2 regions of the Rhodococcus sp. NPDC056743 genome follow, and region 1 is predicted to be linked to the other one. Evidence: riboswitches for the same ligand, from Rfam matches in the RefSeq annotation. Region 1 holds a riboswitch; the other holds the start of a gene.

Region 1 (10,318 bases):
CAGATCCTCGAAAGTGGTATCGGTGTCCACCAACCAGTGCAGGGCGGTCAGGCTCAGCCAGCCGAGCGGTTCGCTGAAAGTGGTGTCGCGCGAGGCATGCCAAGCATTCCATTCGCTGACGAAGGTACTGGTAGCGGTGTCGGTTACGGTCATGATGCGCGGACTCCTTCAGCCTGCTCGTGCGGGTGGCGCAGCCCGAGGTGGCTACGCAGCGTTGTTCCTGTGTATTCGGTTCGGAAGCTGCCGCGGTCCTGCAGTTCCGGTACGACGGTGTCGATGAACTCGTCGAGTCCAGCGGGGGTGAGATGCGGGACGAGAATGAAACCGTCGCTCGCATCGCCCTGGACGTAGCTGTCGATCTCGGCGGCCACTTCGGCTGCGCTGCCCACAAATTGCTGGCGGGCAGTGACATCGATGATCAGTTCACGAATGCTGAGGTTCTCCGCTTCAGCTTTTGCTCGCCACTGATCGGCGACAGCGCGGGGATCCTTGACGTGGCGGACGCGTCCCCGGGTGATGTTGACGTCGTCCGACGGGTCTTCCTTCGGCAGCGGACCTTCGGCGTCGTAGTTGGAAAGGTCTCGGCCCCAGACCTGTTCGAGGAAGGCGATAGCGGTCTGCGGACCGACCTGCTGCCTCCGAATATGATACGCCTTCTCCTGTGCGTCAGCCGCGTTGTCGCCGAGGACAAAGGTGGCGGCGGGGAGAATCTTGAGGTCGGCGTGCGTCCGTCCGTACTTGGCAAGGCGGCCCTTGACGTCCGCATAGAAGGTCTTTCCGGCCTCGAGGGTTCCGTGGCCGGTGAAGATGGCGTCGGCTTTGGCCGCACCGAATTCTCGACCTTCGTCGGAATCACCGGCCTGCAGGAGAACTGGATGCCCCTGCGGGCTTCGGGGTACTTCGAATCGTCCGGAGATGTCGAATTGTTCACCGGTGTGCGAGAACTGGCCGACTTGCTGGTCGGTGGCAAAGATTCCGCGTTCACGGTCGACGAGTGGGCGGGTGACACTCCAACTGTCCCACAGTGTCCGCACTGCGTCGACCAATTCGTTGGCGCGCGCGTATCGCTGCGAGTGCTCCAGATATCCACCGCGGCGGAAGTTCTCACCGGTGAAGGCATCCGACGAGGTGACCAGGTTCCAGGCTGCTCGACCGTCCGAGAGGTGATCGAGGGTGGAGAACTGTTTTGCCAACTCGTAGGGTTCGTTGAACGTGGTGTTGATCGTTCCGGCCAGGCCGAGATGTGTTGTCACACCGGCAATCGCATTGAGAATGCTGAAGGTGTCCGGGCGGCCGACCACGTCGAGGTCGTGGATCTTGCCCTGGTGTTCGCGCAGCCGCAGTCCTTCGGCGAGGAAGAAGAAGTCGAACAATCCGCGTTCGGCGCTGCGTGCAAGGTGCTCGAACGAGCTGAACTCGATCTGACTCTTCGAGGCCGGATCGGCCCAGACGGTGGTGTTGTTCACGCCGGGAAAGTGAGCGCCCAGATGAACTTGCTTACGAATCTTGTTCTGTGTCATCGAAATTCCTGTTCTTCTCTGGCCGGCTATGCAAACTGGTTGACGGGCAACTCGAACCCCAACCGCTCTCGCAGGGTCGGAGCGAGGTTCGGCCGCGGATTGAAAGCCGGCAACACGGTGGTGACGATCTTCTGGACACCGGATGCCAATGCCAGGGGCCGCAGTACCACTCCGTCCAGACCGGCCGAACCACTGATCTCGCGAAGCAGCGTGGTCAACCCAGCGGCGTCGCCGCGATAGAACACCGAATGCGGCGTGTACGGCACTCCCGCCCACTCTTCGAGTTCGGCGAGCGCGTCGTCGGCCGCCGCGCGATCGGCACCGAGCAGGACGTCCACGTCGAGCAGAACGCGCACGGTGCGGCCGATCCTTGCGGCGTGCTCGTGGACCAGGCGGGCTGTTGCCTGCGCCTCACTCAGGTCGGCAGCGGAGATTCGGATGAGATCGGCACGCTCGGTTGCCAGCTCGCGCGCCTCGGGTCGACTCGCGTCCACCACGATCAACGGTTGCCCCTGCGGCGAACGCGGTGTGATGGACGGCCCCTTGACCGAGAAGTTCTTGCCTTCGAAATCTATGTAATGCAGCTTGTCCCGGTCGATGAAACGGCCGGTCGGCACATCTCTGATCTCGGCGTCGTCCTCCCAGCTGTCCCACAACCGGCTCACGACGGTGACAGCCTCCGATGCTTCCTCCCACAGGGACGGCCCACTCTGAACGGCCTTCCGGCCGAACAGCGCGCTCGCCTCGTCGGTATCCGACACCGCCACCTGCCACCCCGCGCGGCCCGAGGACGAGAAGTCGATGCTCGCGATCGCCTTCGAGATGTGGAACGGCTCGGTGTGAGTGACGGTCGCGGTGGGAACCAACCCGATCCGTGATGTCACCGCGCTCAATCGGGCTGCTGTCGCTACGGCTTCCAGACGGCCACGGGTTGCATGCTGTCCTTGGGTCTGCAGCGCAAACGAATCCGGGAAAAAGGCAAGGTCTACGCCTGCCCGGTCGGCCGCGGTCACCAGATCCACCCAGTACGACGAGGTGAACACTTCTTCGGCCCGCGAATCCTGACGGCGCCACGAATGGGGATGCACACCGGTACCCGCGAATTCGAGGCCGATGAGAAATGCTGGGGAATTATGCTCGGACATGTTCGGCCTTTCCTGCTGCGTGATCCCGCCCGGGGATGGCACCGAGCAGCGTTCGGGTGTAGTCGTGGCGGGGATTGTCGAATATCTCCGTGGTGGTGCCGATTTCGACCAGCTGACCGGATTGCATGACTCCGACGATGTCGCTGATCTGCCGCACTACCGCCAGATCGTGTGAGATGAAGAGGTACGTCAATCCGAGATCGCGCTGCAGATCGTCGAGGAGCGCGAGGATCTGCGCTTGCACCGAGACGTCGAGTGCGGATACCGGTTCGTCGAGTACGAGCAGATCCGGCTTCAGCGCGAGTGCACGTGCAATCGCCACTCGCTGCCGCTGTCCACCGGACAGTTCGGCGGGCTTGCGGCTACCGAATTGTCCGGGCAGAGCGACCTGATCGAGTAGTTCCGCGGCGCGGGCCTGCTGTTCGATTCGACTGCCGACCTTGAAGGCTCGCAACGGCTCCGCCACGATGTCGACGATCGAAAGCTTGGGGTCGAGGGACGCGTACGGGTTCTGGTAGACAAGCTGGATCTTGCGTCGCAGTTCACGGAGATCACCGCCCTTGACCCGCGTGATGTCCCGGCCGTCGAAGGTGATGGTGCCTGCATCCGCCTGTTCGAATCGCACGGCAATGCGCGCGGTCGTGGACTTCCCGGAACCGGACTCCCCCACCAGCGACACCGTCTGACCACGCGGTACGGTCAGCGAGACGTCGTTCACCGCGGTTATCGAACTCCCGCGGCCCACGTTGAAGCGCTTGGTGATTCCGGACAGCGTCAGTAGCGGCGTCGTATCCTGACGAACGGGGCGATCGACCGGTCCCGAAGAAAGGCTCGGCGCCGCGCTCAGCAACTTCCTCGTGTACTCGTGTTGTGGATTTTCCAAAATCTCTGCGGTACGGCCGGATTCGACAATCCGGCCACCCTGCATCACCAAAATCCGGTCCGCGCGGTCCGCGGCCACACCCAGGTCATGAGTGATGAGGAGAACTGCGGACCCGGATTCGGCAATCCGCTCGTCCAAGTGGTCGAGGATTCGTCGTTGCACAGTAACGTCCAGGGCGCTGGTGGGCTCGTCGGCAATGATCAGTGCCGGGTTTGCCACCAGCGCGATACCGATCAGAACTCGTTGCCGCATACCGCCGGAGAGCTCGTGTGGGTACTGCCGTGCCCGGATCTCCGGGCGATCGATTCCCGCGCGTTCGAGAACCTCGATGGCATCCAACCGCGCTTTCCGCCGGTCGGCCAGGCCGTGAATGCGAAGTACTTCTGCAACCTGATCCCCGATCCGGGTCACCGGGTTGAGCGACGTGGTGGGATCCTGCGGCACCAAACCGATACGCGCGCCACGGATTTTCTGCCACGCCCGATCCGAGTATTCGTCGATACGTTCGCCCTCGAACTCGACGCCGCCTCCGGTGACGTGGCCGCTACCCGAGAGAAGCCCGAGAATGGCGTGAGCTGTGGTGGACTTTCCTGATCCTGACTCACCCACCACCGCAACAACTTCACCGCGGCCGACCGTGAAGCTCACACCGGTGACGGCAGGGGTGTGTCCGTAGGAGATCTGCAGATCGGTGACGGAAAGCAACTGATCCTCAGTAGTACTCATCGCCGGTTGCTCCTTTCGATTTCGTGACCGATGCGATGCGCCGAGATGACGACGGCAACGATTGCCAGGCCGGGAAGTGTTGTCATCCACCAGGCATTAGCGAGGTAGTTCCGTCCCTCGGACACCAGCGATCCCCACTCCGGGGTGGGTGGTACCGCTCCGAAACCCAGGAAACTCAACGCGGACACCGCAAGTACTGCCTGACCGAACTCCACTGCCGACAGTGCGATCACGGGGGCGTAGGAGTTGGGCAGGATATGCCGGCGCAGAACCCCGAGCCACTGCACTCCCGAACCGAAAGCCGCCTCGACGTACTGGGCACTGCGCACCCGCATCACCTCCGCACGCATCACGCGGGCAAAGTTTGCAACCATTGCCACACCGACAGCGATCGCGACGTTGATGGTGCCGAAACCGAGTGCAGTGACCAGCGCCAGTGACAACAGCAAAGCGGGAATCGAGAGCAGAACGTCGACGATGCGCATCAGCACTGCGTCGACCACGCCACCGACAAATCCTGCAATCAGCCCGACCAACGATCCGACGACCAGCGCAATCCCCACCGCGACCAGCGTCGCCGTCAAGGACAACGCGGCGCCGTGCACGAACCGGGTGTAGAGGTCTCGCCCCAGATTGTCGGTTCCGAACCAGTGCGCCAGGCTCGGGCCCTGCAGTTTGTCCGCGGGGACGCCGGACAGCGGGTCGCCGCTGGCAAACACACCGGGCGCCACGGCAAAACCGATGGCCAGCAACACGATCAGCACCGGAATCACCAGACCCGGCTTGCGGATCAAGCTGATCACGGTGGACTTGCGGCCCGGAGCGACCGGTGTCTTCTCGTCGACGCTCGGATCGAGGAGCAGGGGTTCGATCAGTGTGTCAGACATGTGTCGGCTCCAGATCGGTCGAGCTTTCAGGGTTTGATTTCTCGGCGTTTGATTCTTCGGCGTTCGCTTTTTCGGTGACGGTCTTCTTCGCCTGGATGATGCGTGGATCGATCAGCGGGTAGAAGAGGTCGACCGCGAGGTTGACGAGCACGAACACCAAGGAGGCGAACACGACAACACCCTGAACCACCGGGATGTCCTGCGCCATCACCGAAGTCTGTGTCAAACGACCGACGCCGGCGCGGGAGAACACCGTCTCGACAACCACCGAACCGGCGAGCAATGTTCCGACCAGCACGCCGGCGATGGTGAATGCCGGGATGCTCGCGAGTCGCAACGCGTGACGGGTGTGAACCCGCCAACGGCTTGCCCCTTTTGCGTACGCAGTCTCAGCATGCGGTGAACGCAGCGTCGACTGCAGGCTGGTCGTGAGCACCTGAGCGATCACGGCACCCGTCGGGATGGCCAAGGTGATTGCCGGGAGAATCACTGTCGCGAAGCCCTTGTCACCGAACGCCGGGAAGATGTGCAACCGGAACGAGAAGAGCTGCAGGAGAATCAGTCCCACCCAGAAGGTAGGCACAGCCACTCCGAGTGGCGGCAGCGAGAACAACAGATTCGCGAGCCATCGCTTGCGGGTGTACGTCGCGAAGAAGGCAATCGTCACTCCGAACACCACGGAGAGAACCAGCCCGGTGACGGCCAGTACCAGCGTGCTCGGCAAGGCCGAGAAGATCGCATCGGTGACCGATTGGCCGGTCGCGATCGACGTACCGAAATCGCCGCGAAGTGCATTTGTCAGCGACGTCCAGTACTGCACCCACACCGACTGGTCCAAGCCGTATCGTGCCCGAAGCTGATCGAGCGCAGCTTGATCCACGGCAACACCCTGCCCCGACGATTCTGCCGCCATGCTGACCGGGTCACTGGGCAACAGAAAGAGAATCACGAACGAGATGGTGAAGGCCGCCCAGAGGACCAGTGCGGCTTGGCCCAGTCGGGTGAGTACGTATCGAGTCATGATTACTTACCCGACAACCATGCGTCGTAGAACTGCAGACGTGAGGACGCCTCGAAGTTCAGGTCCTGCACCGACGCTCCGGCTCCCACTGCCTGCGAGAGTTCGATGGTCGGAATCGACAGTCCACGGTCGATGATCAGTTCCTGCGCTTCACTGACCAATTCACCACGCGCAGCGGAGTCGGTTGTTGCCAACTGCTCCGTCAGGACCTTGTCGAGCTCCGGATCTGCGGCACGCTTGTTGAGATTTCGGCCCTCGACACCGAAGGTGGTCCGGAGGATATCCGCATCCGCGCGGGTGGCGTTGTAGTAGACGGCGTCGTAGTCACCCGAGTTCTGCTTCTCGGTCAGTTCCCCGTTGGACAGGAGGTTGAGTTTCAGGTCGACACCCACCTTCTTGAGCTGCTGCTGAACCAGCTCGAGGATTGCCTGGTTGCCGGCGAACACCGGACTGAAGGAAATCGCGAAAGTCAGCTTCTGGCCGTCCTTCTCACGTATTCCGTCGGAGCCGGTCTTCCACCCCGCTGCGTCGAGCAGCTTTCCGGCTTTGTCCGCGTCGTAGGTCACGACTCCGGACTGATCTGCGTAGAGCGGCGTGGTGTGCGCCAGCGGGCTCGTCGCGGGGAAGAAACTCGGATCCAGCACCGTGTCGACGAGTTCCTGCCGGTTGATGGCGGGGATGATCGCTTGTCGGACAGCCTGATCTGCGAGAACTCCGCGACTGACGTTGGGCTGGAAGAAGAACACGATTCCGGGATTCGGACGAGTCAGGACCCGCCCGCCTGCGGCTTCGATCTGGGGAGCGTCCTGCGTCAACGCGTCGCTGACCGCGTCGAGCTGGCCGGAAGCAACGCTGCCGGCCCGAACTCCGGACTCCGGAACGACGGTGAAGTCGACGCCGTCGAGGTATGCCTCACCCTGGTGCGCGGTTGCGTCCGACGCCCAGTTGTACCCGGTTCGCTTCTTGATCGAGACCGAGCGATCCTGCTGCCAATCGGAGTAGACAAACGGACCGGAACCGATCACGGCATTACCGGCGCAACGTTGCTCCGACGGCAGTGCCGTGGTGGAATCCGCCAGTATTCCGAGCTGCGGCGTCGAAGTTGCTTGCAGGAACTGCACATTGGGTCCCGAGAAGTTCACCTTTGCGGTGTGCTCGTCGATGACGTCGGTGCCGGTGTAGGTGGACAGATAACTCTTCGCCAGTGCGGCGTTGGGGCCCAGATCCTTGACGACATCGAAGTTCTTCTTGACCGAAGCCGCGGTGACCGGAGTGCCGTCGCTGAAGGTGACGTCGTCGCGCAGCTTGAATGTGAAGCTTGCGGCGTCGGGGCTGATGTCCCAGCTCTTGGCAAGCCACGGCGTGATCTCGCCGGACTCCACGTTCTGATCCGTCAGCGAATCCACCACGCTGCGAGTGACATACACGGTCTGATTCGTGCCCGCCTGAGCCGGGTCTGCGCAGGTAGGCGCCGTGGAGAGTCCGTAGCGGAGGGTTCCGCCCGACTGGGCGGGACCGGCGTCTGCACTGGTGTCACCGCTACTGGTGCTGCAACCGGCAAGTACGGTGCCGAGGACCGAAATAGCGCCGATACCGGCGACGACGGTGACACGTGAGCGTGCACCGATTGAGCGTGAAGACACCGAGAACTCCTAATGAGGCATGCGGAAAAGCGCGCCTGTCACCACCGGACAACGGGGTAACCAAGCACGAATCAGCTACGAAGAGAATAGAAAACAGGCTTACCCAACTGCGGGGGCCTCGAGATACTGACCAGGGTCACACTACGATGCGAACATCGCTGCCATGGTCAGTGAGTACAGAACGATCCTGCTGTGCGGCACAGGTCTACGTGACGGCGCGACCACGCGGTATCGAAACCGCCTTCAACTGCCTTCATTGCTGCATTCCTCCATCGATCCTGGCGGTAGCACCCTCACGCGATGACGCGAAGGGTTGCTGCGACTTCATTGAGCCAGGTCTCTCTGTCGCTCGAGATGGTCGTTCGCAAGTCTACGAGATGATCGCGAATTGTCAACTTGCTCACTAGGAATTGCAGCGTACGCCACATTTTCGGGAACTCCTCCGCGCTCATGCCGGCACTCTCCGGTCGTAGTCATGCCGAACGTGCAGCTTCTTGTCGAATGGGTGAATTCCCACCTCGAGAGGCGCAAGCGCGGTGTCGTACAGCGGCGTGTATCCACACGAGAGGTACAGGGCAACCGCTTCGGGTTGACGGGGACCGGTCGTGAGAAACACCCGCCGATAACCCCGAGCGGCGATCTCGGCCTCCAGTTCCCTGACGACAACCTTTCCGAGACCACGCTGACGGAAGGAGGCCGACGTCCAGATCCGCTTGAGTTCGGCAGTATCGGAATCGAATTGGCGGAACGCACCACCCGCGATCGGTTGATCCCCGAGAGTCAGAACCAGCAATGCACCTTGTGGCGGCGCAAACTCCTCGGCCGGATACGTTGTCAGGTCTTCGAACACCTCGTCACGAGTGCCGCCGTACCGTGAGCTGTACTCCACTGCCAATTCCTCGATGAGCGGAGCGGCCAGCGGATCGTCCTGCAAGACCGGCCGCACCTCTACGCCGCCGATTCCCGCAATCTCGATTGTCATGAGAGACGCACCCCCAACCGGAATTCCTGCGGTGACAAAGCCTTTCCTTCCACCAGATCGGCCACCAGCTCGCCGAGCGCCGGCCCGAATTTGAATCCGTGCCCGGAAAATCCCGCGGCGACAGTTACGGCGCCAACCCGGTCGATCACGAAATTACTGTCAGGGGTACTGGTGTACAGGCAGGTCAAGGACTCGACCTGCGCCGAATCGACACCGGGCAACCAGGCCTCGGCGTACTCGACCAGACGCTGCTCGCCGTCGGCATCAGGGATGTAGCTACGAGTCTGCGGAGTCACTTCCGGCCCCGTCGCATGCTCGCCGATCTTGATTCCGTCCTCTGATCCGAGTCCGTAGATTCCGGCGGTGCTCAGCTCCGCGCCGGGATGATGCACAAAGCTCGGCCACGCCGTTCCCGGATCGAGTGGCGCAAAGTGCGCCGGTTGTTCCTGCGTCGTACGCAGGGTCGGCAACACGACCTGGCCGCCGAGTTGGCTTCGGTCGATCAATTCCGCAGTCCAGGCGCCGGCTGCAACAACGACGTGCTGAGCTCTCAAAGTCCCGCTGTCCGTGATCACGTCGACGCCGTACGACGCCTCCGCGATTGTCAGCACGCGCGTGCCGTGGCGTACGTCGGCTCCCGCGAATCGTGAACCCGCTTCGAGCGCTACGACGGCACGATCCGCATGCAGCCTGCCCGCATCGGGGTGATGCAGAACTGTCGTGTCGAATCGCAAGCCCGGCCAGCGATCGGATGCCTCGGCGGGAGTGAGGATCTCACCCTTGATGCCCGCTTCGGCGAGCACCCGCGCCTTGGTGACCACAGCCTGCGGCAGGCCGTGATCGATGGCACCCGTCAACTCCAGGAAGCCGATGTCCGTCGTGGTTTCAAGCTCCCGCCACAGCGGGAGAGCCGATGCCGCCAACCCCGTGTACAGGTGATTGTCGTACGCCTGTCGGTAGATCCGGGAAGTGCCGTGCGACGCGCCGTGCTTGTGCCCTGGTGCGTACTGCTCGAGTTGGACGACGCGACGTCCGCGGGCGGCGAGCCGCCAGGCCGCTGAGGACCCGACCAGTCCGCCGCCGATGACGATTACATCGAGAATTTCACTCATCGACGTTGGCTCACTTGGTCTTCGGGAGTCCGGGCGGGTTGATCAGGGAGGTGTCGACGGCTTCGCCGGTGATGTTCCACCGCTCGAGAATCTGCTGGTACGTGCCGTTCTCGATCGCGTGGTTGATGGCGTCGTTGATTGCCTTGATCAGTCCGTTGTCCTTCTTCACCAACACGGCGATCTGCCCTTGCAAGGCGTCACCGGCCCCGGAGAACTCACCGACCACCTCGGTTTCACCCGACTGCTTGGCATGGAACTGCGACGACGGGTTCGGTCCGAAGTAAGCGTCGATCCGGCCGGACTGCAGGGGCAGGTAGTAGTCGGTGGTGTTCTGGTAGTAGGAGATGTCGGTGGGGGCCAGACCGGCGGCGACGTTCTGCTCGTTCCACTTGACCAGCA
Region 2 (10,318 bases), on a different contig from region 1:
GGCACCGACTGAGAGTCAGCTGTAGAACGTCGCGACGTCTATCTCGCGCAACGGAATCCACTCTCCGCGTTCCTTCTTTGTGGTCGAGTTCCGCTTTCGTCCCTGCTTTGTTCGCAGCGTGACGGCAAGTGCAGGTTCTTCGTCGATCCGGCCGGACAGTGCGTAGATCGCAGCAAGATGATGGACGCACGGGGTGCGCCGACTCGAACAGTCACACGTGGCGCTGCATTCGGAAAGATCCACGGCCACAGTGATATCGCGTGCCCGTAGATCCGCGACGACACTGTCCGGTAGTTCTCCGGTCGATACGGATCGGTTCGTGGTGCCACTCGCTCGAATCAGCCGAGCAACGATATCGGATTGTTTTTTGTCCCAGAGTGGCACGCTGACAACAACAGTCGACGTCTTTCCCTTCGCGGTGACCTGCGCGGCAAGCGTGCCCGCAGAAATATCCGTGAAGGTCACACCGCCGCCTCGGGCCAATGTGCGTGCGGTGGGCAGGGAGGGGTTGCGTCCGGACGTCGATGTTTGCTCGATCGTCCGCAACCACACGCGACCCCATGCGGTCACTCCGAATTCTGCAGCCATCAGATGATCACCGCACCGTCGAGTTCGAGCAATTCACGCAGTTCGCTGTCGGGAAGATCTGCGAGCGCTCCTTCGGAGTTTCCGGAAATGGATTCGGCTACAGCTCTTTTGGATTCGTGCATGGCGGCGATGTGATCTTCGACGGTTCCTCCGGTGACCAGGGTGTGGACGTTGACTGTGCGCTGCTGACCGATTCGATGGGCCCGATCGGTGGCTTGGTCTTCGACGGCAGGGTTCCACCACCTGTCGTAGTGAACGACGTGACTGGCGCGGGTGAGATTGAGCCCGAACCCGGCCGCGCGCAGGCTCAGAATGAGAACGGGCGATGATGCGCCGTCGGTTTGGAAGGCGTCGACCATGGCGTCGCGACTGGCAACATTCAGACCGCCGTGGAGGAACGGAACGTCTGCGATGCCCAGCTCGGCCGTGAGGTGCTTCGACAGCAGTTCGCCCATCGTTCGGTACTGCGTGAACACCAGGGCCCGATCACCGTCGTCGACTATCTCGGCGAGCATTTCGGTTGCGCGATCGAACTTTCCGGAACGGCCACGCAGATCCTCGCTGTCGCCGGTGACTTGAGCGGGATGATTGCATACCTGTTTGAGAGTGGTGAGGAGTGCAAGGACGTTGCCGCGTCGGGCAATGCCGGTGCCCAATCCGGTATCGAACGCGTCGGAGACCGCTGCCCGGTAGATACGCGCCTGCTCCGACGTGAGTGTGCACTCGACGGTGGAGAACTGTTTCGGCGGAAGATCCTTGGCAACAGTATCTTTGGTGCGGCGCAGGACGTAGGGGTCGATGATCGTTGCCAACCTCGTTGCCGCGGACGCCGAGCGGCCGGATTCGATCGGGACGGCAAAACGCTGCCGGAAGCGTGCCCGCGTTCCCAATACCGCGGGATTGGCGACGTGAAACAAACTCCACAACTCTTCGAGGCGGTTCTCGACCGGTGTGCCGGTCATCGCAACCTTGACGGTGGCATTGAGCCGCATGGCTGCCTTGGCAGCCAGCGAAGACGGATTCTTGATCTGCTGCGCCTCGTCGAAGACAGCCGACGCCCACGGCACGCTCTCCAATTCGTCTGTATCCGAGCGTAAGACGCTGTAGCTGGTGAGCACCACGGTGCCTGCCGCCGGTTCGGCAAGAAGAGCGCGGCCGGACCCATGGTGCACGTGCAGGTTCAGGTGTGGCGCGAACCGGCAGATTTCGCGCCGCCAGTTTCCGATAACGGACGTCGGGCACACGACAAGATGAGGACCGTCGTCGGCTCTGATTGCGATCATCGAAATGGCTTGCAGTGTCTTACCCAGACCCATCTCGTCGGCAAGGATGCCGCCACCGGTATCGGCCAGCGACGTCAACCATTCCACGCCTTGAATCTGGTACGGGCGCAAAGTCGCCTGAACCTGCGCACGATCGAGTGTGTCCACCAAAGTCTGCGCGTGGGTGAAGCGCTGTACCGACGCGGCGGCACTTCGGATGACCGTGTCGTCGCGGTAGAGAGCGGCGTGTCCGGCAGGTGGCATGGCGCCGGGTTCGCTGTTCTCGATCACTCGCTTCCAGGCGCGCACCGATTCTCCGATGCCGGGTTGATCTGCGTTCACAGCCTGCAATGCCGTTACCGCTTCGGTGAATTCGACGATTTGAATGTCGATGTCTACGGGCGTGATGACGCCGTCGACCGGTACTGCCATTCGGGCGACGGCGGCACTGCCGATCGGGAGCCCCAACTCCGCGAGATGCCCGGCCGTATCCGGCACACCCCAGAACCCGAACGCCATATTTTCGGGAAGGTAGGTCGCCTGCAGTCGATCCGGGCACGGTTGAGTCACGAGCGTCGATGGTAGCCGTGATCGGTGACTGAGGGCCACGCTCTGTCGGAGAACCGAACATTTCATACATCGGCCGTGATAGTCACCGCGCCGGTCGGTGTTCCCGTTGCACATGCTGGTGCCGTCACCATGTGGGGCGGGGCCGACGACAATCAGCGCGACGGCGTCCCGGTTCGGGGGATCTACTCCGCACTTGCTGCCGGTGATCATCATTCGGTGGCGTTGTCTGCCGACGGAACGATCACTGCGTGGGGCAACAACGAGAACGGGCAACTAGGCGGTGTCCCGACCGTCGACCGGATCACTGGGAAGCGTGACCGGTAGCTGAGTGCTCAACGAGCCGTGCGGGCCAACTCCATTGTCCGGCGCAGCAATTTTGCCACGGCGTCGGCTTCGGTGAGGAAACCGTCGTGCCCGTCCTTGGAATTCAGGATTTCGAGGCCGGCGCACGTCGGGATTCCGGCCGCGATCTCTTCCTGCAGACGTAGCGGGTAAAGACGATCGGAATCGACTCCGCCGACGACTACCGGGACCGTGATCGACGCCAATGCCGCTGCGACTCCACCGCGTCCGCGGCCGATGTCATGACGGTTCATGGCCTCGGTCAACAACACGTAGGTGCTGGGATCGAAACGCGACACGAGTTTGTCGGCCTGATGTTCGAGGTAGCTCTGAACCGCGTATCGTCCACCGTTCCAGGGGTTTTCATGCCCCTGGGCGGTGTTCTCGAAACGGGTGTCGAGTTCCGTTTCGGCGCGGTAGGTGAGGTGCGCGATGCGCCTGGCGATCCCGAGTCCGGCGCGGGGAGTGCGTCCGGTCCCGTGATAATTGCCGCCCTGCCAATCGGGGTCGGACATGATGGCGGCGATTTGTGTTGTCTGTGTACCGATTTGATCGGCGGTGGCGCGTGAACCTGTGGCCAAGACCAGTGCGGAGTTCAGATTCTCCGGATACGACACAGCCCATTCGAGGGTCCGCATGCCGCCCATGGAGCCGCCGACCACTGAAGCAAGCCGATCGATACCAAGCAGGTCGATCAGCTTCTTTTCGGCTGCGACCTGATCGCGAATGGAGATGCCCGGAAACCGGCTACCCCACGGCTTGCCGTCCTCGGCAAGCGAACTCGGACCGGTGGTACCACGACAACCGCCCAGAACATTGGTTGCAATGACGCACCATTCGCCGGTGTCGACAGGTTCGCCGGGGCCCACCATCCCGTTCCACCAACCGGGGGAGGGCTGGGTGTCTGATGCCGGGCCGGTGACGTGTGAGTCTCCGGTCAGTGCATGCTCCACCAGAACGACGTTGTCGCGGTTCGGAGACAGCTCGCCCCACCGTTGAACCGCAAGCGATACCGACGGCAGCACTGCGCCGTTCTCGAGCTGGAGTGAGCCGATGTCGACGGTTCCGACCCGGCCGTCCGGCGGCGGCAGGATATCGGCGACCTTTGTCTGGGCTTCGTTGACGGTCAAGATGCCGCCGCCGCGGTGAGGCCGGTTTCGAGGTCGGCGAGGATATCGGTGATGCCTTCGATTCCGACGGCGAGGCGGACGAGTCCGGGCGTGACTCCGGCCGCGAGCTGTTCCGCGGGAGTGAGTTGGGCGTGGGTGGTGGAGGCGGGGTGGATGACGAGGGAGCGGACGTCACCGATGTTGGCGACGTGGCTGTGCAGGGTAAGGGCGTTGACGAACTTCTTGCCTGCGTCGACACCGCCGGGCAGCTCGAAGGTGACGATGGCGCCGGTTCCCTTGGGGGTCAGTTGCTTTCCGCGTTCGTACCACGGTGAGGAGGGGAGTCCCGCGTAGGAGACGGAGGCCACGGCGGGATGGCCTTCGAGGAATTCGGCCACCTGCTTGGCGTTGGCGACGTGGCGTTCGATGCGCAGGCTCAAGGTTTCGATGCCTTGGGCGATGAGGAACGCGTTGAACGGCGCGACGGCGGAGCCGAGGTCGCGCAGGAGCTGTACGCGGGCTTTGAGTGCGTAGGCGGGCGCGCCGAGGTCGGCGAAGGTGACGCCGTTGTAGCTCGGGTCGGGGGTGGTGAAGTTGGTGTGGCGTCCCTGGGTCCAGTCGAAGCTTCCGCCGTCGACGATGACGCCGGCGATAGCGGTGCCGTGCCCGCCGAGGTATTTGGTGGCGGAGTGCAGGACGATATCTGCGCCGTGTTCGAGAGGGCGGAGCAGGTAGGGGGTGGCGACGGTGTTGTCGACGATCAGCGGTATTCCGTTCTCGTGGGCGAGGGCGCTGATGCCGGGGATGTCGAGGATGTGGTTCTTGGGGTTGGCGATGGTCTCGCCGAAGAAGGCTTTGGTGTTGGGGCGGACGGCAGCTGCCCACTGGTCGAGGTTGTCCGGATCCTCGACGAAGGTGGTTTCGATGCCGAGCTTGCGAAGCGTGTAATGCAGGAGGTTGTAGGTGCCGCCGTAGAGGTAGGGCGAGGCGACGATGTGGTCTCCGGCTTCGGCGAGGTTCAGGATCGCGAGGGTCTCGGCGGCCTGACCCGACGACAGCAGGAGTGCAGCGACTCCACCTTCGAGTGCAGCGATGCGCTGCTCGACGGCATCCTGCGTCGGATTCATGATGCGCGTGTAGATGTTGCCCGGCTCGGCCAGGCCGAACAGCGCGGCAGCGTGATCGGTGTTGTCGAAGACGTAGCTGGTTGTCTGGTAGATCGGCAGAGCGCGTGCGTTGGTCGCGGTGTCTGCGGTTTGTCCGGCGTGGACCTGCTTGGTCTCGAAGGACCAGTTAGCTGAGATGTCGGTCATGATTTGTGTACTCCAGTGGTCTGACGGATAGCTGTCGGACGGGGGCGAATGATCGCCGCCCCGTGCTGGGGTCTATCTACAAGTGCGACACATACTGAAAAACCTCCGTGGGGCTCGGCCCGGTCTGGGGTCCGTCCCTGTCGGACCCGCGCTTGTCGCCTGGAAATCCGGTGAAGCTGCAACTGCGCAGTTTCACCTCGAGGCGACCTGGTCATCACCCGGGGCACCCCACCGCGGTTGGAGGGTTGCCGTCCAGCGAGCCGGGGCTTGACGCTGGTACTCATGACCGAGCTGAATTCTACCGGGAGTGAAGCCGACGCATGACGCGGGTCGAAGTGTGCGGTGTCACCAGTCGCCATTCGACGCGAGCGCGCCCACTAGCAGGCAAAAGTTACCGGCCGGTAGTGACTTGGAGGAGGGGCTGCCGGTTGCGGTCCCGAGGGTTAGCAGTACGCTTGTCTTGTTTGGGACTCATCTCCCGGGATCAGTCCACACAGTCTAGGTTTGATAATCGAACCGTTCGCGGACCCACTCACAAAGTGTGACCGCAACCGTGTAACCAGGGGAAACTTCCTAGGAGGACGCGAAGCACCCATGTCCAAAATAAAGGTTGAGGGCACCGTCGTCGAACTCGACGGCGACGAGATGACACGCATTATCTGGCAGTTCATCAAAGACAAGTTGATCCACCCGTACCTCGATGTGAACCTCGAGTACTACGACCTCGGTATCGAGTACCGCGACGAGACGGATGACCAGGTCACCATCGACGCCGCACACGCGATCCAGAAGCACGGCGTGGGCGTCAAGTGCGCCACCATCACGCCGGATGAGGCTCGTGTCGAGGAATTCGGTCTCAAGAAGATGTGGCGTTCCCCCAACGGAACGATCCGCAACATTCTCGGCGGCACGATCTTCCGTGCACCGATCATCATCTCGAACGTTCCGCGACTCGTCCCGGGCTGGACCAAGCCGATCATCATCGGCCGTCACGCATTCGGTGACCAGTACCGCGCCACAGACTTCAAGGTCCCCGGCCCCGGCAAGGTGATGATCACCTACACGCCTGAGGACGGAAGCGCACCGATCGAGCACGAACTGGTCAACTTCCCCGAGAACGGCGGCATCGTCCAGGGGCAGTACAACTTCAACGATTCCATTCGTGACTTCGCTCGCGCGTCGCTCACCTATGGTCTGCAGCAGAACTACCCGGTGTACCTGTCCACCAAGAACACCATTCTCAAGGCGTACGACGGTGCCTTCAAGGACATCTTCCAGCACGTCTACGAGACCGAGTTCAAGGCTGAGTTCGATGCCGCAGGTCTGACCTACGAGCACCGCCTCATCGACGACATGGTCGCTTCCGCACTCAAGTGGGAGGGCGGCTACGTCTGGGCATGCAAGAACTACGACGGCGACGTCCAGTCCGACACCGTGGCTCAGGGCTTCGGCTCGCTCGGCCTCATGACGTCGGTTCTGCTGACACCGGACGGAAAGACCTGTGAGGCAGAGGCTGCTCACGGCACCGTCACGCGTCACTACCGTCAGCACCAGCAGGGCAAGCCCACCTCGACCAACCCGATCGCGTCCATCTTCGCGTGGACCCGTGGGCTCGAGCACCGTGGCAAGCTCGACGGCACCCCTGAGGTCATCGGCTTCGCGCAGCAGCTCGAAGACGTTGTCATCAAGACCGTCGAAAGCGGCCAGATGACCAAGGACCTCTCGATGCTGGTCGGCGGCGACCAGGGTTACCTGACCACCGAAGAATTCCTCGGTGCGCTCGATGTGAACCTGCAGAAGGCCATGGCCGCGAAGTAGTTTCACAGCTTCACTTTTCACATGGGACGCCCGGGCACTCCGGGCGTCCCATGTGTGTCCGTGGTCTCACGTGAGCGAACTCACCGGCTCTCACTTGGAAGTTCAACCAAGTCTGCGACAACAATTGACCAGTGACGTCGTCAACCCTTTCCCACCTCGATGCCCCGACATCCAGGGCCCGTTCTACCAGGGGTCCGGCGATGCTCGCGTTGGCGCTCGGCGGGTTCGGTATCGGCACCACCGAGTTCGTGGCGATGGGTCTCCTACCGGAGATGGCAACCGGGTTGGGTGTGTCCGAGCCCACCGCCGGTCACGTCATCTCCGCGTATGCGCTCGGCGTTGTCGTGGGTGCGCCGCTCATCGCGGCCCTGACTGCTCGGATCCCGCGCCGCACACTCTTGATCGCTCTCATGATTGCGTTCACCGTGGGCAATGCCGCGTCGGTGTTCGCGCCGTCGTACACGACGCTGATGCTCGCCCGATTCGTCGCGGGGTTGCCGCACGGTGCGTACTTCGGTGTTGCCGCCCTGGTTGCGGCGCACCTGGCCGAACCGGGTAAGCGTGCCAAAGCTGTTGCCATGGTGATGATGGGTCTCTCCGTCGCCAATGTCGTCGGTGTGCCGGCGGCCGCGTGGCTCGGGCAAACCGTGGGCTGGCGCAGTGCCTTCGCGCTGGTCGCGGTGATCGGTGTCGCAACTGTGGTGTCGCTGCTTGTCTGGATCCCGCGCCTCGACGCTATGCCGATCACCAACCCGATCACCGAACTCAAGGCATTGGGCCGCATCCAGGTGTGGATGACCCTGATAGTGGGCATGGTCGGATTCGGTGGCATGTTTGCCGTTTACACCTACATCAGCACGACGCTCACGGACGTGTCCGGCTTGGGTGCGTCGTTTGTTCCGTTGGCGCTCATGCTCTACGGCCTCGGCATGGTGGCCGGCAACTTCGTCGGTGGCTTTCTCGCGGATCGGGCGCTCATGAAGGGCCTGTTCGCGTCGATGGCGTCGCTTGCGATCATCCTTGCGGTCTTTGTGCTCGCCGTTCGTAACCCGTACACGGCGTTGCTCTTCGTCTTCCTCATCGGTTTGGCCGGCGCGTCCATGGTTCCGGGGCTTCAGACCCGGTTGATGGACGTGGCCGAGGACGCCCAGACCCTCGCCGCGTCGCTCAATCACGCCGCCCTCAACATCGCGAATGCGTTCGGAGCCTGGATCGGTGGAGTGGTGATCGCCGCAGGCTTCGGTTACACCGCGCCCGCTGCGGTCGGCTCACTCCTTGCCGTCGCCGGCCTCGGCGTCCTGGTGGTTGCAGTGATCCTGCAGCGTAGAGCCGCGAACTGAGAACACGTCGGCACCATCGGCTACGGTGCTTGCCGTGCCACAAACAGCTGACTCTCATATTCTCGCGCCTCACACGATCACGTCGGTGAACGTCAACGGCATTCGAGCCGCAGCCCGCAAGGGCATGACCGAATGGCTCGAGAAGACCGACGCGGATTTCATCTGTCTGCAGGAAACCCGAGCATCCGACAAGCAGTTGCACGAGACTCTCGAACCTGCGCTGTCGAACGGTTGGTTCCTCGTTTCGGCTGAGCCGTCGGCCAAGGGACGCAACGGCGTCGCCGTCCTGTCCCGCGTCGAAGCCGACGCCGTTCGCATCGGTTTCGGTGACGAAGAATTTCAGGACGCGGGACGCTACATCGAAGCGGATTTTGCCGACCTCACGGTGGCAAGTCTCTACCTGCCGACGGGGGAGGCACTGACCCCGAAGCAAGAAGCGAAAGAACGGTTCATGAGTTCATTCGCAGCTCATCTCGCGGTCACCGCCGCTGCTGCCGAGTCGGCCGGGCGCCACGTGGTGGTCAGTGGTGACTGGAACATCGCCCACAACGAAGCAGACTTGAAGAACTGGAAGGGCAACAAGAAGTCTTCCGGCTTCCTGCCGAGCGAGCGGGAGTGGATGGACGTTCTGTTCGGAGACGAGTCCGCGTGGGTCGACGTGTTCCGGACGCTGCATCCGGGCGTCGAGGGACCGTACTCGTGGTGGTCGTACCGGGGTAAGGCATTCGACAACGATTCCGGCTGGCGCATCGATTACCAGGTGGCAACCCGAGCATTTGCCGAGCGCGCCAAGGTAGGCGTCGTCGAACGCGCGGAATCCTACGATTTGCGTTGGTCCGATCACGCCCCCGTCACCGTCTCCTACCGGTAGGCATCGGATATGCCCAGTGCCAAGACACTCAAGGCCTTAGGCACCGTCGTCGTCGCCGTGCTCGCGGTCGTGCTCGCGATGGTGCTGTCCTCTCAGGACTCCGACAGTTCGGCGACGGCGGGCTCGGCCAATTCGAGCACGTCGACTTCGGCGGCGACGTCAACCCAGGTCAAGCCCGGCGCTACCACCAAGGCGGCCCAACCGACCTCGTCGGCACAGAAGTCGTCGGCCCAGCAAGTGAGCAGCGATGCGCCGGCGCGGGTACTCGCGACGTTGGTGGAAATCGACGCCGGACGGTGGCCGGATTCCGCGAATGCGGTGGGAACCAAAGGCGGCGTCACCTTCCGCAACAGCGAGGGCAGGTTGCCGGCCGTCGGGGCAGGTGGTGGCCGGGTTGTCTACCAGGAGTGGGATGTCAATCCGAAGAAGAGCGGTCAGGGCCGTGATGCCGAGCGGATCGTCACCGGCAACGACGGTTCCGCGTGGTACACCCTCGATCACTACGAGACCTTTACGAGGATCCGCTGATGTCTGATCTCGGAGCTGTCAGTGTCGACCGGTGGCTCGATCCGGAATCCGGCGTCGCGTCGGTGGCTGTGTCCGGCGAGCCGGCGCTTCTGGACGAGTTGGCGAGGGATCTCCGGATGCGCGATCTTGTTGTTCGCGTCGTTCGCGGATCGCACCTGCAGACCGTCGCGCAGGTCTTCGACGAATTTGCGGCAGCATTTCAGTTTCCGTCACACTTCGGCCGCAACAAGGACGCGTTCGATGACGTCATGCGTGATCTCGACGATGTACTCGGCCTCGGCGCCGGGTTCGTCGTTCTCGTCCGAGACGCTGAGTTTTTGCTACGCGGCGAACCCGATCAGTTGCCGTGGTTCCGGGAATCGATGGATTTCTACGCCGAGGAATGGGCGCCCACCGTGTTCGGCACCGCGTATCAATTCGACTCGGACTCCGAAGAAACCTTTGCCGCGGAACTTGCGGTGCTCCGCTACCCGGACACCACACACACCCACTGAATCACCCTCGTGGAAAGATCGGAAGCATGTCGACCCCTGCAGAACAGAAGCCCACGGCAAAACCTCGCGTGCTGTCCGGTATC

What was found. Region 1 has a riboswitch for S-adenosylmethionine ahead of ACFRFQ_RS02515 (putative leader peptide). Riboswitches for the same ligand answer to the same signal wherever they lie in the genome.
Region 2: linked by a shared signal. The riboswitch ahead of ACFRFQ_RS15940 (bifunctional o-acetylhomoserine/o-acetylserine sulfhydrylase) and the one ahead of ACFRFQ_RS02515 (putative leader peptide) in region 1 are both predicted to bind S-adenosylmethionine.

The regions. Positions count from the first base shown of each region.
Region 1 is NZ_JBHTZI010000001.1:580,253-590,570, reverse strand. Features, by position in the region: gene ACFRFQ_RS02550 (DUF1684 domain-containing protein) at 1-153, opposite strand, end outside; gene ACFRFQ_RS02545 (NtaA/DmoA family FMN-dependent monooxygenase) at 150-1,520, opposite strand; gene ACFRFQ_RS02540 (LLM class flavin-dependent oxidoreductase) at 1,547-2,665, opposite strand; gene ACFRFQ_RS02535 (dipeptide ABC transporter ATP-binding protein) at 2,652-4,274, opposite strand; gene ACFRFQ_RS02530 (ABC transporter permease) at 4,271-5,161, opposite strand; gene ACFRFQ_RS02525 (ABC transporter permease) at 5,154-6,182, opposite strand; gene ACFRFQ_RS02520 (ABC transporter substrate-binding protein) at 6,185-7,825, opposite strand; gene ACFRFQ_RS02515 (putative leader peptide) at 7,993-8,082, opposite strand; SAM riboswitch class I at 8,092-8,186, opposite strand; gene ACFRFQ_RS02510 (GNAT family N-acetyltransferase) at 8,274-8,807, opposite strand; gene ACFRFQ_RS02505 (FAD-dependent oxidoreductase) at 8,804-9,919, opposite strand; gene ACFRFQ_RS02500 (ABC transporter substrate-binding protein) at 9,930-10,318, opposite strand, start outside.
Region 2 is NZ_JBHTZI010000006.1:310,360-320,677, reverse strand. Features, by position in the region: gene ACFRFQ_RS15965 (DUF3017 domain-containing protein) at 1-12, shown strand, start outside; gene ACFRFQ_RS15960 (hypothetical protein) at 16-588, opposite strand; gene ACFRFQ_RS15955 (DEAD/DEAH box helicase) at 588-2,420, opposite strand; gene ACFRFQ_RS15950 (hypothetical protein) at 2,445-2,744, shown strand; gene ACFRFQ_RS15945 (homoserine O-acetyltransferase) at 2,753-3,856, opposite strand; gene ACFRFQ_RS15940 (bifunctional o-acetylhomoserine/o-acetylserine sulfhydrylase) at 3,889-5,184, opposite strand; SAM riboswitch class IV at 5,328-5,472, opposite strand; gene ACFRFQ_RS15935 (NADP-dependent isocitrate dehydrogenase) at 5,779-7,002, shown strand; gene ACFRFQ_RS15930 (MFS transporter) at 7,203-8,342, shown strand; gene ACFRFQ_RS15925 (exodeoxyribonuclease III) at 8,368-9,213, shown strand; gene ACFRFQ_RS15920 (ribonuclease domain-containing protein) at 9,223-9,741, shown strand; gene ACFRFQ_RS15915 (barstar family protein) at 9,741-10,235, shown strand; gene trpS (tryptophan--tRNA ligase) at 10,262-10,318, shown strand, end outside.